2 regions of the Micromonospora sp. CNZ303 genome follow, and region 2 is predicted to be linked to the other one. Evidence: riboswitches for the same ligand, from Rfam matches in the RefSeq annotation. Region 2 holds a riboswitch; the other holds the start of a gene.
What was found. Region 2 has a riboswitch for thiamine pyrophosphate ahead of thiE (thiamine phosphate synthase). Riboswitches for the same ligand answer to the same signal wherever they lie in the genome.

Region 1: linked by a shared signal. The riboswitch ahead of EV374_RS29300 (ECF transporter S component) and the one ahead of thiE (thiamine phosphate synthase) in region 2 are both predicted to bind thiamine pyrophosphate.

What each region holds. Positions count from the first base shown of each region.
Region 1 covers NZ_SLVT01000026.1:13,443-21,313, reverse strand. Annotated here, with positions in the region: gene EV374_RS29330 (isoprenyl transferase) at 1-220, shown strand, start outside; gene EV374_RS29325 (hypothetical protein) at 285-470, shown strand; gene gndA (NADP-dependent phosphogluconate dehydrogenase) at 619-2,061, opposite strand; gene EV374_RS29315 (hypothetical protein) at 2,526-2,771, shown strand; gene EV374_RS29310 (CbiQ family ECF transporter T component) at 2,929-3,729, opposite strand; gene EV374_RS33655 (hypothetical protein) at 3,726-3,857, opposite strand; gene EV374_RS29305 (ABC transporter ATP-binding protein) at 3,854-5,269, opposite strand; gene EV374_RS29300 (ECF transporter S component) at 5,421-6,014, opposite strand; TPP riboswitch at 6,087-6,192, opposite strand; gene EV374_RS29295 (permease) at 6,387-7,394, shown strand; gene EV374_RS29290 (TIGR03943 family putative permease subunit) at 7,391-7,871, shown strand, end outside.
Region 2 covers NZ_SLVT01000001.1:230,666-238,536, reverse strand. Annotated here, with positions in the region: gene EV374_RS01240 (thiazole synthase) at 1-503, opposite strand, end outside; gene thiS (sulfur carrier protein ThiS) at 508-708, opposite strand; gene thiO (glycine oxidase ThiO) at 699-1,862, opposite strand; gene thiE (thiamine phosphate synthase) at 1,856-2,482, opposite strand; TPP riboswitch at 2,477-2,585, opposite strand; gene EV374_RS32370 (hypothetical protein) at 2,708-2,845, shown strand; gene EV374_RS01220 (aldo/keto reductase) at 2,983-3,945, opposite strand; gene EV374_RS01215 (nucleotidyltransferase domain-containing protein) at 3,980-4,777, opposite strand; gene EV374_RS01210 (ATP-binding cassette domain-containing protein) at 4,774-6,453, opposite strand; gene EV374_RS01205 (methyltransferase) at 6,494-7,099, opposite strand; gene EV374_RS01200 (hypothetical protein) at 7,286-7,871, shown strand, end outside.

The sequences.
Region 1 (7,871 bases), on a different contig from region 2:
GGAGATCCCCGAGGTGGACCTGTTCCTGCGGCCCTCCGGCGAGGAGCGGATCTCGAACTTCCTGCTCTGGCAGACCGCGTACGCCGAGCTGATCTTCCTCGACACGCTCTGGCCCGACTTCGACCGCCGCCACCTCTGGTACGCCTGCGAGCTGTACGCGCAGCGGGACCGTCGCTTCGGCGGCGCGCTGCCCAACCCGGTCGCCCCGCCGCCCGCCTGAGGCTTACCGCCCCGTCGTACGGGGTACCACGGTGGTCAGCAGCCACCGACGGAGGTGAACCCACATGATCCAGAAGCGTATTGCCCAGTGGGCGATGATGGCCGTCGCCGTGCCGTTGGCGGCGGCGGGCGCGCGCCGGCTCAGCCACACGCTGGAGGCCCGCCGCGGCCCGACCGGGGTGAGCCGCCTGCTCAACAAGGGCGCCGACATGCTCCGCCCCCAGAAGGCGAAGCGCCGCCGCTTCTTCTGACCCCACCCACCCGCAAACCCGCACCCGCACCCCCGACCCGTCCGTCGATCATGCAGTCGTGGTGCCCCGCGAAAGCCCCGTAACGGGGCGTTCCGGCCACCGGAAGTGCATGATCGGCGCGCGGGTCGGGGGTTTCGGAGTTCGGGGGTCAGGTTCTGGCTTCGGTGCGGTCGGTGGGCCAGCGGGTGTGGAAGGTGCCCTCGCGGTCCACGCGCTGGTAGGTGTGCGCCCCGAAGTTGTCCCGCAGCGCCTGGATCAGGGCGGCCGGCAGCCGCTGGGCGCGCAGCGCGTCGAAGTACGCCAGCGACGAGGCGAACGCCGGAGCCGGCACGCCCGCCCGCGCCGCGTCGGCCACCACCCGCCGCCAGCTCGGCACGCCGTCGTTCACGGTGTCCGCGAACCACGGCGCCACCAGCAGCGTCGGCAGGTCGGGCCGCTCGTCGTACGCCTGGCGGATGCGGTCGAGGAAGCGCGCCCGGATGATGCAGCCGCCCCGCCAGATGGTGGCGGTGCCGCCCAGGTCGATGCCCCAGTCGTACTCGCGGGAGCCGGCGCGGATGTGGTCGAAGCCTTGCGCGTACGCGACGATCTTCGAGGCGAGCAGGGCGCGGCGGACGTCCTCGACGAAGGCGTCGGGGTCCTCGACCCGCCAGGTCGCGCCCGCGTCCGGGAACGCCCGGCGGGCCGCCTCGCGCTGGTCGGCGTGCCCGGACAGCGAGCGGGCGAAGGTCGCCTCGGCGATGCCGGTGATGGGGATGCCCAGGTCGAGCGCGCTCTGCACCGTCCAGCGGCCGGTGCCCTTCTGCTCGGCGCGGTCCAGCACGACGTCCACGAACGCCCGCCCGGTGGCCGCGTCGGTGTGCGCCAGCACGTCGGCGGTGATCTCGATCAGGAAGGACTCCAGCTCGCCGGAGTTCCAGCCACGGAAGATCTCCGCGATCTGCGCAGGCTGCGCGCCCAGTCCGGCCCGCAGCAGGTCGTACGCCTCCGCGATGAGCTGCATGTCGGCGTACTCGATGCCGTTGTGCACCATCTTGACGAAGTGCCCGGCGCCGTCCGGCCCGATGTGCCGGCAGCACGGCACCCCGTCCACCTGGGCGGCGATGCGCTCGAAGATCGGCCCGAGCGTGCGGTACGACTCCGCGGATCCGCCCGGCATGATGCTCGGGCCGCGCAGGGCACCCTCCTCGCCACCCGAGACGCCGGTGCCGACGAAGTGCAGGCCGTGGGCCCGTAACGCCTCCTCCCGCCGGCGGGTGTCGGCGAAGTGCGCGTTGCCGCAGTCCACGACGATGTCGCCCGCGTCGAGCAGCGGGACCAGCTCGTCGACCACGGCGTCGGTGGGGCCGCCCGCCTTGACCATCACGATGACCGCGCGGGGCCGCTCCAGCGACGCGACGAAGCCGGCCATCGACTCGGCGGGCAGGAACGTCCCCTCGTCCCCGTGCTCCGCGACGAGGCTGCGGGTGCGCTCCGGCGACCGGTTGTGCACCGCCACGGCGAAACCGTTGCGGGCCAGGTTGCGGGCCAGGTTCCGGCCCATCACCGCCAGCCCGGTCACGCCGATCTGTGCCGTCGCCCGCCCGGCCATCCGTCCGCCCTCCGCCGTCGACACCCGCCGGTGCGACCGTACCGCCGGGCGGAGCGCCCCGGAGGCGTGTCGACCACTCCGTCACCGCCACGTGGCGGTCGCCCCGAAGGGCGCGGGGGCCGGCCGACGATCCTCCACCGGGCGGCCTCCCCGGGACGCGACCGGCCGGTCGCGGACTCCGCCGGTAATTCGGGTGCGCGCGACCGGTGGGGCGGCTAGCGTGTGGGCATGCGCAACTGACGCCCCACTGCCGAGCCGACCCGCCGCCGCATCGCCGCGGGTCCGCGTGCTCCCGGGCGTCCGCATCCCGCACCGGCCGTCGAACGGCGGTGCTCCTCGTGGTCGATCCCGGGCAGCTGTCCCGATCCCGCCCGACCGTCGCGCGACGGTCGCCGAACGAGACGGGCCCCGGTCACCGGACGTTGCTCCGGTGTGACAGGGCCCGCAGACCGAGGAGGCACCGGATGCCCGCCAGGCGCAACCCGAAGAAGTCCCGTACCACCGTCCCCACGCCGTCCGTCGCGGACCTGACGCCCGTCAACCTCGACGAGGTGGCGGTTGCGTCGGTCTCGCCGGTCGTGCCGGCACTGCCGGTCGACCGGCCCGCCGCGCCGAAGGCCGGTCCGCCGGTCTCCGGCGTCGGCCGCTCCGGCCCGCTGCGCGACCAGAAGGCCGGGCAGGCCCGCCGGTACGCCTTCCGGCGCAGCTGACGGTGCCAGGGCCGGGGTGGAGCCGTCGTCACCGGCGACTCCACCCGGCCCGCCCGTCGCCCGACCACCCGGGCAGGCGCCTGCACCCGGCCCGCCCGCCGTCTGCCCAGCCCGGTCGGCGCCTTCGCCCGGTCCGTCGACCGACCAACGGGCGGCGTCAGCCGATCAGCGGGCGGAAGGTGCCGAGCAGCACGCTGACGGTCAGCGCGGCCCCGGCGAGCACCGCCGCGCCGGCGATCAGCAGGCCGTCGGCGGCGACGAAGCGCTGTCGCCGGGCGACGGTGCGCGGGACCCCGGCGTCGAAGCCCCGGGCGTCCATCGCCACGGCCAGCCGGGTGCCCCGGCGGATCGCCCCGACGAGCAGCGCGAAGGCCGTCGACCCGAACAGCCGCAGCTTCGCCAGCGGGTTGCGACCGGCCTCGACCCCCCGGGCGCGACGCGCCATGGAGATCATCTGCCACTCCTGCCCGAGCAGCGGCACGAGCCGGAACGCGGCAAGCGCCCCGATGGCGAACCGGGCCGGCGCCTTCGCGTTCTGGATCAGCGCGTCCGCCAGGTCGGTCGGGTCGGTGGTGGCGAAGACGATCACGCCGGGCAGCGCCACCGCGAACATCCGCAGCACCAGGCCGAGCGCGGTGAGCAGCACCCCGGAGGTGACCACCACCGGGCCGGCCTCGAACAGCACCCGGCCGGATCGCTCGGCGGCGAAGAGCACCAGCGTCACCACCACGCCGACCGCGCCGACCAGCAGCGGCCAGGCCCGCCGCGCCAACACCCGGAAACGGACCCCGAACAGCGGCAGCAGGGCCAACTCGACGGCGATCGCGATGGCCGGCGCCACCGGGTCCAGGGTGGCGATCAGGATGAACGAGAACACCAGCGCCGCGGCGAGCTTGGCCACCGGGTTGCGCCGGGCCAGCAACGCCTCCGGCGCGGCGACCGGCTCGAAACTGATCACGCCCGCCCCAGGGTGAGGCGGCGGTCCGGGTGGGTGACCGGTGCGGCGGTTCGGTCGCTGGTCACGTCCGCTCCCAGGGCGGGGTGGCGGTCCGGGTGGGTGACCGGTGCCGCGTTCGGGCTGGTCACGGGCGCTCCAGGGTGAGGCGGCGATCCGCCAGGGCGGCGACGAACTCCGGGTCGTGGGTGACGGCGACCAGGCCGTGCCCGGCGTCGCGCAGCTCGGCGAAGAGGTCCACCAGCTCCAGCCAGGTCCGCCGGTCCTGGCCGAAGGTCGGTTCGTCGCAGACGAGCAGGCGGGGCGCGGTGGCCAGGGCGGTCGCCGCGCTCAGCCGCCGCGCCTCCCCGCCGGAGAGGGTGTACGGGTTGGCGGCGGCGAGTTTCGTCAACCGCAGCCGGGACAGCAGGGTGTCGACGGTGGTCCGGACCGCCGCCTCGGGCTGGCCGGTGCGGCGCGGGCCGAGCGCCAGCTCGTCGAAGACGGTGTTGGTGACGAACTGGTGCTCCGGGTCCTGGAAGACCGAACCGATCCGGCGGGCCAGTGCCGGGGCGCGCCAGCGGTGCGGGGGAGTGCGGGCGTCGCCACCGGCCAGTGCCGTCGTCGCCGCGATCCGGCCGGCCCCGGGCGTGAGCAGACCGCCCAGCAGCAGGGCGAGGGTCGACTTGCCGGCCCCGTTGGGCCCGACGACGGCGAGCGCCTCGCCGGCGCGTACGGCCAGGTCGACGGGGGCCAGCCGGGGCGGCAGGCCGAGCCGGTCGGCGGCGAGCAGCACGTCGCCGGGCGGCGCGGTCGCGTGGCGGGGCGGTACCGGGCGGCCGGGCACCCAGACGCCCTCGTCGGCGAGCGCGTCACCGTGCGTACCGAAGACGGCCTCGGGCGTGCCGTCGGCGCGGACGCCGCCGCCGGGTTCGAGCACGACCACCCGGTCGACCAGGGGCAACGCCTCGGCGACGCGGTGTTCGACCAGGATCAGCGTGGTGTCGGCGTCGAGCGCGCCGGCCACCGCCGCCCGGATCAGCGCCGCGCCGGTCGGGTCGAGGTTGGCGGTCGGCTCGTCGAGCAGCAGCAGGCCGGGGCGCAGGGCCAGCACGCCGGCCAGGGCAAGCCGCTGCTGCTCCCCACCGGAGAGGGCGGCGGTGGGGCGGTCCCGAGGGTACGGGAAGCCGACCCGGGCCAGCGCCTCGTCGACGCGGGGCCAGATCTCCCCGGCGGGGGTGCCGCGGTTCTCCAGCCCGAACGCCACGTCGTCGCCGCTGCGGGCCATGACGAGCTGGGTCTGCGGGTCCTGGAAGACGATGCCGACCCGCTCCCGGCCCTTGCGGGGGTCGAGCCCGTCGATCTCGACGGTGCCCTCCTGCTCGCCCGAGTCCTCGGGCAGCAGCCCGGCCAGCGCGGCGAGCAGCGTGCTCTTGCCGGCCCCGGAGGGCCCCAGCAGCAGCATCCGCTCGCCAACCTCGACGCGCAGATCGACCCCGCGCACCGCCCAGGCCCGCCGCCCGGCATGCCGCCACCCGAACCCCCGCAACGTCACCGCCCCCACGCCGCCCCCTTCCTTCCTGCCCGTCCGTGGGCGTTGATCATGAGGTTGTTGTCGTTCGGCACGGCGTGTCGTGGCAACAACTTCATGATCAACGCGCCGGGTCGTGGGGGTGGGTGGGTGGGGGAGGGGGAGAGGGGGGAGAGGGGGTTGGTCAGATTGGGGTGCGGTCTCGGGCGGCGGGGAAGCGGTCCAGGGCGCCCGTGGTGGCCAGGGCGCGGGTCAGGGCCCAGCCGCCGGCACCCGCGACGATCGTGGCGCTGACGATGGTGAGCAGGGCGTAGGGGATCCGGTAGCTGCCCAGGGCGTACTCGCTGTTCCAGACGAAGAAGTCGAACAGGGCCGCGCCGAGGCCGGTCAGCGCGCCCGCGATCAGCGCGGTGGGCAGCCGGAACGAGCGGTACCGGAACGCGGCGAAGGCCAGTTCGGCGCCGAGCCCCTGGATCAGGCCCTGGACGATGGTGACGCCGCCCCACTCCGAGCCGAGCAGCGCGGAGACCGTCGCCGCCACCGCCTCGCAGAAGAGCGCCGCGCCGGGCTTGCGGATCACCAGACCGCCGAGGACGGCCGGGACCAGCCACACGCCGTACATGATCGCCTGGCTGGCGGGGAAGAACGCGAACGCCGGGTCGACGGCCCGCCACAGCAGGCCCCAGGCCCAGAAGATGACGCCGAAGGCCACCGCGATCACGGCCGCGACGACGACGTCGACGGTACGCCACCGGGTGGCGGTGTTGTTGTCTCGCATGATTGCTCCCAGTCCCGAACGAGAACCAGGAGAAGACGCACGCCGCGCCCGGAAATGCCGGACGTCGACGCGGCTGGAGGTCGACCGAACTCCCTGCGCTGGCATTACCCAGATCAGGTTCGAGGGTCTGCGGGCGGTGCCCGCACTCTCAGCGCTGTGCGCTCCCCTGTCGGATGTGAAGTTGTGGCCTGACGCTAACACCTTTGAAGATCATCGGGCAAAGTGATCTTTCCGCAGCTCATCAGCGCGGTCGATCGACGCCGTCCGTTCCGGCCCGGTACTCTCGGGCGGCCACTGGAAATCCGGCAGAGGGACACGTACGTGACATCCGAGGCTGACCGCCGCGCGCCGGACGGGTCGCACCCGGGCGCGATGGGTGTGGCCCCTCCGGGCGTACGCGAGGAGAAGCCGGCGGCGCCCCGCGGCCCGGACCGGCGGGTCGGGTCGGTGGAGGTCCTCGCCGGCCTGCTGATCCTGCTGGTCGTCCTCCGCGAGCCGCTCGCCCGGGCCCTCTCCGCGCCCCGGTTGCAGACCTGGACCACCGTCTTCGTCTCGGTCATGGTGCAGGCGGTGCCGTTCCTGGTCTTCGGGGTGCTGCTCTCCGCGGTGATCGCCGTCTTCGTGCCCCGGTCGTTCTGGGCCCGGGCGCTGCCGCGGCACCCCGCGCTCGCGGTGCCGGTGGCCAGCGCGGCCGGCGTGGTGCTGCCCGGGTGCGAGTGCGGGGCGGTGCCGATCGCCGGGTCGCTGATCCGGCGCGGGGTCACCCCGGCCGCCGCGCTGGCGTTCCTGCTCGCCGCCCCGGCGATCAACCCGATCGTGCTGACCGCCACCGCCGTGGCCTTCCCCGACGACCCGGCGATGGTCCTCGGCCGGGCCGTCGCGAGCCTGCTCGTGGCGATGGTCATGGGCTGGCTGTGGCTGCGCCTCGGCCGGGCCGACTGGATCCGGCTGCCGCGCCGGCCGGAGCTGGACGGCGGCCCGCGCGGCCGGGCGTTCTGGGGTGCGGTCCGGCACGACGTCACGCACGCCGGCGGGTTCCTGGTCATCGGCGCGGCTGCCGCCGCCACGATCAACGTCGTGGTGCCGGAGCGCTGGTTGCAGACCCTCGCCGACGAGCCGGTGCTGTCGGTGCTCGCGCTGGCCGTGCTCGCCGTGCTGCTCTCCCTCTGCTCCGAGGCGGACGCCTTCGTCGCCGCCTCGCTGTCGCAGTTCTCGCTGACCTCCCGACTGGTCTTCCTGGTGGTGGGGCCGATGGTCGACCTCAAGCTCATCTCGATGCAGGCCGGAGTCTTCGGCCGGCGGTTCGCGCTGCGGTTCGCCCCGACCACCTTCGCGGTGGCCGTCGCGGTGGCCGCCGCGACCGGGGCGGTGCTGCTGTGAACCGGCAGGCGCAGGCGGTCGTCCTGCTGCTGCTCGGCGGCGCGGTGGTCCGGGCCAGCCTCACCGACCTGCACCTGCGCTACGTCAAGGAGGGGCTGCGGCCCTTCCTGATCGCCGCCGGCCTGCTGCTGGTGGCCGCCGCGGTCATGACCCTCTTCTACGAGCTGCGCCCGCTCCTGCGGCGCACGCCCGCCGGCCACCCCGACGACCCGGCCGGTGGGTGGCGGTCCCGGCGCACACCCGGCCCCGACGCTCCCGGCGATGGCGACGACGGGCACGAGGGCGACGGCGGGCACGGCGACGACGACGGGCATGACGGGCACGGACACCGCGAGCCGCGGGTCGGCTGGCTGCTGATCCTGCCCGTGCTGGGCCTGCTGCTGGTCGCCCCGCCGGCCCTGGGCTCGTACGCGGCCGGGCAGGCCGGCACCGCCGTCACCACCCGGCAGCAGCCGTCCGACTACCCGCCGCTGCCCG
Region 2 (7,871 bases):
TGGTGCGGGTTCGACACGCCCAGGCCGGAGCCGATCGGGGCGCCCGCCGGCATCACCGCCGCGCAGCCGACGTCGGCCAGCCGGCGGGCCAGGATCGGGTCGTCCGACGTGTACGGCAGCACGACGAATCCGTCGTCGACGAGTTCCTCGGCGGCGCGCAGCAGTTCCACCCCGTCGGGCAGCAGCGTGCGCTCGTCGCCGATCACCTCCAGCTTCACCCAGTCCGTGCCGAACGCCTCCCGGGCCAGGTGCGCCACCTTGACCGCCTCGCCCGCCGTGTAGCAGCCGGCGGTGTTCGGCAGCAGCCGTACGCCGCAGCGGTCCAGCAGGTCAAGCAGCCCGCCGGCGGTGCCGGGGGCGGTGTCGACGCGGCGCAGGGCCAGGGTGACCAGTTCGGTGCCGGAGGCACGGATGGCGTCCTCCAGCACGCGCAGGTTGGCCGCGCCGCCGGTGCCGAGGATCAGCCGGGACGTGAAGCTCACGCCGCCCAGGTCGAAGCTCACCGCGTCACCCGCCCTGTGCGGCGCTGAGCACCTCGACGCGGTCGCCGTCGCGCAGCACGGTCGCCGGCCAGCCCGTACGCGGCACCACCTCCCCGTTGACCGCGACGGCGAGGCCGCGCTGCTGGTCGGTGACCGCGCGGACCAGGTCCGCCACGGTCGAGCCGCCGGGCAGGCTGCGCCCGGCCCCGTTCACCGTCAGTTCCACGTGTGCTCCTCCTCGGTTACGAAGGGACCGGCCCGGCGGGCCACCGCGACGTCCGGCCCGGCGGGTCCCGCCGGTCTGGCGGCGGCCGGTGCGAACCGGGCCGGGGTGAAGGGGGCGAGCAGCGGGTCCGCCGCACCCGTGGCGACCAGCTCGGCGATCAGGTCGGCGGTGACCGGGGTGAGCACGATGCCGTGCCGGTGGTGCCCGGTGGCGGCGACCACGCCGGGCCGGCCGGGCAGCGGGCCGAGGATCGGGGCGTTGTCGGGGGTGCCGGGGCGCAGGCCGGCGAGGGTCTCGACCAGGTCGTACTCGGCCAACTCGGGCAGCAGGTCGACGGCGGCGCGGAGCAGGCGCAGCACCGCCCCGGCGGACACGTCGGTGTCGAAGCGCTCCTCGACGGTCGCGCCCACCACCACCTCCCCGTCGGCGCGGGGCACGAGGTAGACGTGCTCGCCGTCGGCGTACCCCCGGATGACGTGCCGGAAGCCCGGCGCGCCGCCGGGCGCGCGGAGCCGGACCACCTGCCCCTTCACCGGCCGCACGGGCAGCCCCGTCAGGGCCGCCGCGCCGCAGCCGGCCGCGACCACGGTGACCTCGGCGTCCACGTCGGACAGGGAGCGCACGGCGGCGGGCACCAGCGTGGCGCCGGCCCGCTCGGCGGCCGTGCGCAGCGCGGGCACGAGCCGGCGCGGGTCGACCTGGTGGTCGGTTTCGGCGAGCGCGCCGCCGCGCACCCGGGGCGCCAGCGCCGGCTCACGGTCCCGCAGCGCCGACGGGCGCAGCGGCGTCACCGGCAGTCCGATCCCCTGCTGGTACGCCCACAGCCGGCGCGCCTCGGCCAGGTCGTCGGCGGTGAGCCCGACCATCAGCGTGCCCTCGGTCCGGTAGCCGACGTCCACGCCCGTGGCGGCGGTCAGCTCGGCGGCGAACGCCGGCCAGCGGGCGGCGGAGGCGGTCAGCAGCCCGGTCAGCTCGTGCTCGCCGAAGTACGCCTCCGCGACCGGCGCGAGCATCCCGGCGGCGACGTGGGACGCGCCGGAGCCCGGGGCGGGATCGTGGACGACGACCCGCAGTCCGCGCTGCGCGCAGCGCCAGGCGATCGCCAGCCCGACCGGTCCCGCCCCCACCACGGCGACGTCCGGTCGGTTCAGCACCCCAGCGCTCCCAGCAGCTCCGCCGTCGCCCGACCCGGATCCGCCGCCCCGGAGAGCGCCCCCACCACCGCCACCCCGTACGCCCCGGCGGCCAGCAGCGCGGGCACCCGCGCGGCGGTCACGCCGCCGATCGCGACGACCGGCACGTCCACGGCGTCGGCGACGGCGCGTACCCCGGCCGGGCCGATCGGCGCCGGCAGCCCCGCCTTGGTGCCGGTGGCGTGGCAGGGGCCCACGCCCAGGTAGCTGGCCCCGGCGGCGACCGCCTCGGCGGCCGTCCCCGGCTCACGGGCGGTGGCACCGAGCACGGCGGTCGCGCCGAGCACCCGGCGGGCCGCCCCGACCGGCAGGTCGTCCGCGCCGACGTGCCCGCCGGCGGCACCCGCCGCCAGCGCCACGTGCAGCCGGTCGTTCACCAGGCAGGCGACGTCGTACGGGGCACAGAGCGCGACCACCCGACGGGCCAGGTCGTACGCTTCCCGGTCGGTGGCGTCGTCCTCCACGCGGACCTGCACGACCAGTTCCGCGCGGGCCACCGCAAGGGCGGCCCGCAGCACGGCGAGCGGGTCCCGCCCGGGGCGGGTGTCGGTGATGAGATGCAGTCGTCCGAGGGACGGCACGGCAACACTCCTCCCTGCGCCGGCATTACCCGGATCAGGTTCGACGGTCGGGGGCTGACAGCCCCCCTCTCAGCCCGGTCCACCGGGCTCCCGTGGGTCACTTGCGGGTGTCACCGTACGACGGATCGCCGGATCCGCCAAGGTCGGGATGCGGATTTCACATCGACCGCCCGAACCCGATGGGCGGGGCGGCGGGTGACCGTCCCGTCACGCGATGCTGTCCGGATGCCCTCCGCCGCCCGGGTACCACCCCGCCTGGCCTTCCTGCCGTTCCGGGCCAGCGCCGCCGTCGCCGACGGCCTCCTCACCTGGACGATGCTGCGCGGGCCGTCCTGGCGGCGCCTCCTGCCCGACGTCCACTGAGCCACCCGCAGACCCCACAGCCAACGGTCACCGGGTAGCGGGTAGCGGGTAGCGCACCGCCCTCAGCGTCGGCGCGGGTGACGAGTGGCACACCGCCCCGGTGGCGCAGTGCTGCGGTGCCCGGGCGGGGTGAGGGCTCAGAAGGTTGCGCGCAGGGCTTCGAGGTCCTCGTCGGTGGGCTGCCAGGTGCCCGCCGCCGCGTTGGCGCGTACCTGCTCGGGCGTGGTGGCGCCGGCGATCACCGAGGTCACCGCCGGCTGGGCGGCCAGCCCGCCGATCGCCACCTGGAGCATCGACAGCCCCCGTTCGGCGGCGTACGCCTCGATCGCCTCGATGGTGTCCCAGTCGGCGGCGGCGAGTCGCTGGGCGTACCGGCCGCCACCGGCGAGGCGGCTGCCGGCCGGCGGGGCCTCGTTGCGCTTGTACTTGCCGGTGAGCAGCCCGTTGGCCAGCGGGAAGAACGGCAGCAGCCCGAGGCCGAAGCGCTCGCAGGCCGGCACCACCTCGGCCTCGACGCCGCGCTCCAGCAGGCTGTAGTGGTTCTGTGCGCTGATGAACCGGGACCGGCCGTTCGACGAGGCCACCCAGTCGGCGTCGGCGATCTGCCAGCCGGCGAAGTTGGAGTTGCCCAGGTAGCGGACCTTGCCGGCGCGGACGAGGTCGTCGAGCGCGGCGAGCGTCTCGTCGATCGGGGTGCCCGGGTCCGGTTCGTGCATCTGGTACAGGTCGATGTGGTCGGTGCCGAGCCGGCGCAGCGACGCCTCCACCGCCCGGGCGATGTAGCGGCGGGCGCCCCGGGCGCCGAAGTCGGGGCCGTTCATCCCGTTCATGTCCATGCCGAACTTGGTGGCCACCACCACGTCGTCGCGCCGGCCCTTGAGCGCCTGGCCCAGCAGTTCCTCGGAGCCGCCCTGCGGCTCTCCGTAGATGTCGGCGGTGTCGAAGAAGTTGATCCCGGCGTCGAGCGCGGCGTCGAGCACCGCCCGGGTGCCGTCGAGGTCGAGCTTGCGGCCGAAGTTGTTGCAGCCGATGCCGACCACGGACACCACGAGCCCGGAGTCGCCCAACCGGCGGTAGGTCATCTCAGTCACGAGATCCACCCTATGCCGGCTGCCGGGCGCACGCTGCGAACCGTCAGTCGAGCACGTCGGCGACCAGCCGGCGCGCGGCGGCGAGCGTGCCGGCCAGCTCGTCCGGCGTGTGCCCGACCCCGCCCAGCAGCGCCTGCGCCCGCCCGGCGAAGTCGGGCGGCGCGCCCGGCAGCCGCCCGGCGGAGGCGATCATGCCCTTCTCGTTGACCAGCCACCGCCCGGCCCGGGCGTGCAGCACCTGGGCGAGTACGCCGACCACCCGGAACAGGCAGCCGGCCACGTACCCGCTGTCGCCGGCCACGGCGGCCTTGGCCGCGCCGTCGATCAGGAACCGGGCCTCCCAGCCGCCGGCGGTCAGGGCGTCGGCCAGGGCGGGCGGGTACGCGAGCGTCTCCTCCCGCAGCGCGGTCAGCTCACCCGTCGGGTCGCCGAGCACCCGGCAGTACGCCACCTCGCCGACGTACGCGGGCGAGTAGAAGCCGAGCGGGTGCCCGGCCTGCACGCCGACCTCGTAGCGGCCGGCCCGGCAGTCGGCCCAGATCCGGCGCACCCGGTCGAGGTCGCGGTAGATCCAGTCGACGGCCGCCCCGCCGATCCGCAGCCATCCGCCGCCGTCGACCCAGGGCCCCCACCCACCGGGCGGGGTCAGGTCGACCTGCTCGTCGGCCACCGAGGCGGCGACGGCGCGCAGCCCCGGCACGTCCAGCTCGCCCCGGTAGTAGAGGCCGAGGTCCCAGTCGGAGTCGGGCCGGTGCTCGCCCCGGGCCCGGCTGCCGCCGAGCGCGACGGCGACGACCCCGTCGACGACGCAGAGGCGGTCGGCGAGGTCGGCGGGGATCACGCCACGTCCCAGACCGGCTCCGGTGTCTCCACCACCTCGTTGTCGCCCCGGAAGAGCACGAACCGGTCGAAGGTGCGGGTGAACCAGCGGTCGTGGGTCACCGCCACCACGGTCCCCTCGAACGCGGTCAGCCCCGCCTCCAGCGCCTCCGCCGAGGCCAGGTCGAGGTTGTCGGTGGGCTCGTCGAGCAGCAGCAGGGTCGCGCCGGACAACTCCAGCAGCAGCACCAGGAAGCGCGCCTGCTGGCCACCGGAGAGCGTGCCGAAGCGCTGGTCGCCCTGCCCCGCCAGCTCGTACCGGCTCAGTGCCGCCATCGCGGCGTGCCGGTCCATGCCGGTCCGGTGCTCGTCGCCCCGCCAGAGGATCTCGACGAGGGTCTTCGTCATCAGTTCCGGCCGGTCGTGGGTCTGCGAGAAGTGCCCGGGGCGCACGCGCGCGCCGAGCCGGGCCACCCCGTCGTGCACCACCGGCGCGAGCGCGGCGGCGCCGTCGACCGGCCCGTTGGCAGGGTCGGGGTCGGTGCCGCCCCGGGCGAGCAGCCGCAGGAAGTGCGACTTGCCCGTGCCGTTGGCGCCGAGCACCGCGACCCGGTCGCCGTACCAGATCTCCAGGTCGAACGGGAAGGTCAGGCCGTCGAGCTCCAGCTGCTCGCAGATCACCGCGCGCTTGCCGGTCCGCCCGCCGGTGAGCTGCATCCGGATGTCCTGGTCCTTCGGCGGTACGGGCGGCGGCCCGGCCTCCTCGAACTTGCGCAGCCGGGTCTGCGCGGCCTGGTAGCGCGACGCCAGCCCGTCGTTGTACGCGGCCTTCTGCTTGTACATCAGCATCAGCTCGCGCAGCTTCTGGTGTTCCTCGTCCCACCGCCTGCGCAGCTCGTCGAGGCGGGCGTGCCGGGCCAGCCGGGCGGAGTGCCAGCTCGCGAAGCCGCCCGGGTGCACCCAGGCGCTGCCGCCCTCCACGGCGACCACCCGGTCGGCGGTCTGGGCGAGCAGTTCCCGGTCGTGCGAGACGTAGAGCACCGACTTGGTCGACTCCCGCAGCCGCCCCTCCAGCCACCGTTTGCCGGGCACGTCGAGGAAGTTGTCCGGCTCGTCGAGGAGCAGCACCTCGTCGGGGCCGCGCAGCAGCAGTTCGAGGGCGAAGCGCTTCTGCTGGCCGCCGGAGAGGGTCCGGACGGGCCGTTCCCGGGCGCTCTCCCAGGGCAGGCCGAGCACGATGGTGGCGACCGTGTCGAAGAGCACCTCGGCGTCGTACCCGCCGACCTCGCCCCAGGCCGCGAGCGCGTCCGCGTACGCCAGCTGGGCCTTGCCGGCGGCGGTGCTGTACTTGCCGCGGACCTCGGCGGCGCGCATGGCCCCCTCGGTCTCGACCAGCCGGCGGCCGGCGTCGCGCAGCGCGGGCGGCGCCAGCGACAGAGCCAGGTCGGCCAGCGTCGACTCGTCGCCGATCATCCCGATGAACTGGCGCATCACGCCCAGCCCGCCGGCGCGCGCGATCGCGCCGGTCTTCACCGGCAGGTCGCCGGCGACCATCCGCAGCAACGTCGTCTTGCCCGCGCCGTTCGGCCCGACCAGGGCCACCTTGGCGCCCTCCCCGACCCGGAACGACACGTCGGAGAAGAGTTCCCGGCCGTCGGGAAGGATGTGCCCGACCGCTGCCACGTCCACGTATCCCACGCCGGCATCCTGCCCGAGCACCGCCGGGCGGCCCAACCAATTACCGGGTGACCCGCAGCACGCGGTAGCCCTTCTGGCTGGCGTGCCGCCCCACCTGCCAGCCCTGCTCGACGAGCCAGCGCTGCAACGAGTCCCCGCCCAGGTAGCGGGCCACCACCAGCCAGGCGACGCCGTCCGGGGCGAGCCGGGACAGCCAGCGCAGCAGGATCGCGTGCAGCTCGTCCTTGCCGACGTGGATCGGGGGGTTGGACCAGATCTCGGCGAAGGTCAGCTCGGCCGGTACGTCGTCCGGCGCGGCGACGTGCACCCGGTCGGCCGCGCCGACCCGCGCGGCGTTGGCCGCGGTGAGCTCCCGGGCCCGTTCGTTGACGTCGACGGCCCACACGGTCGCCGTGGGGGCGGACTCCGCGAGTACGCAGGCGATCGGGCCGAAGCCGCAGCCGAGGTCGAGCAGGGCGCCGGTGGTGTCGGTGGCCGGCAGCTCGGCCTTGCGCAGCAGCACGGCCGTGCCGGGGTCGAGGCGGGCGGCGGAGAAGACGCCGGCGGAGGATGCCAGGGTGTAGTCGCGGCCGGCGACGGAGAACTCGACCTCGCGCGGGTTGGCGGCGGTCGTGGGTTCAGCGGTGAAGTAGTGTTCGCCGGTCACGCCGGCAATTCTCGCACCGCCGCCGCCCACGCCAGCGCGGACCCGGCATGGCCCGGCCCGGCCCGCCCGCATCGGCGCGGGCCCGGCACAGGCCCGGCGCCGGGACCCAGCACGAGCCGAAACGACTCCGACCACAATTTCCCATTATTCACACCTAAAGGGACAATGCCTCCTACTCTGGGCGGCATGGTGTATCGGTACGAGTCCGATGAGGACGCATTCATGGAGTACCCGGAGCCCGGGTCCGACGGGCCGGTGCTCGGTGCTGGTCCGCCTCCCCCCGCCGGCCCCTCCCCGTCCCGCTTCCCGACGCCGTCGCTGCCCCGCGCCAACCGGGTCGCGCTGCCCTCCACCGTGCCGGAGCCGGTCCGCGCCGCGGCGCAGGTGTCGCCGCCGCCCGCCGCCGCGCCGGACCCGATCCGCGCCGCGGCGCAGGTGTCGCCGCCGCCGCCCGCCCACGTGCGGGCGCCCGCCGAGGGGCAGTCGCCGGCCTGGCCGCCCGCGCCGGTCGAGCCCTCTCCGCCGGTCGAGTCGGCCGCGCCGGTCGAGCCGCCGCCGTCAGCCGAGCGGTCGCAGCGGGGTGGCGGCAGGTGGTGGCAGGTCGTGGTCGGCGGCGCGGCCGTCCTCGCGCTGCTGGCGCTCTGCGGCCTGGGTGCCGCCGCCCTGCTGGCCGAGCGCGACGGGACGCCACAGAACACGACCACGTCCCAACCGGAGGCGGCCGAGTCCGCCGACGTCGGGGCGCAGCCGCTCGACTCGCGGGAGACCGACC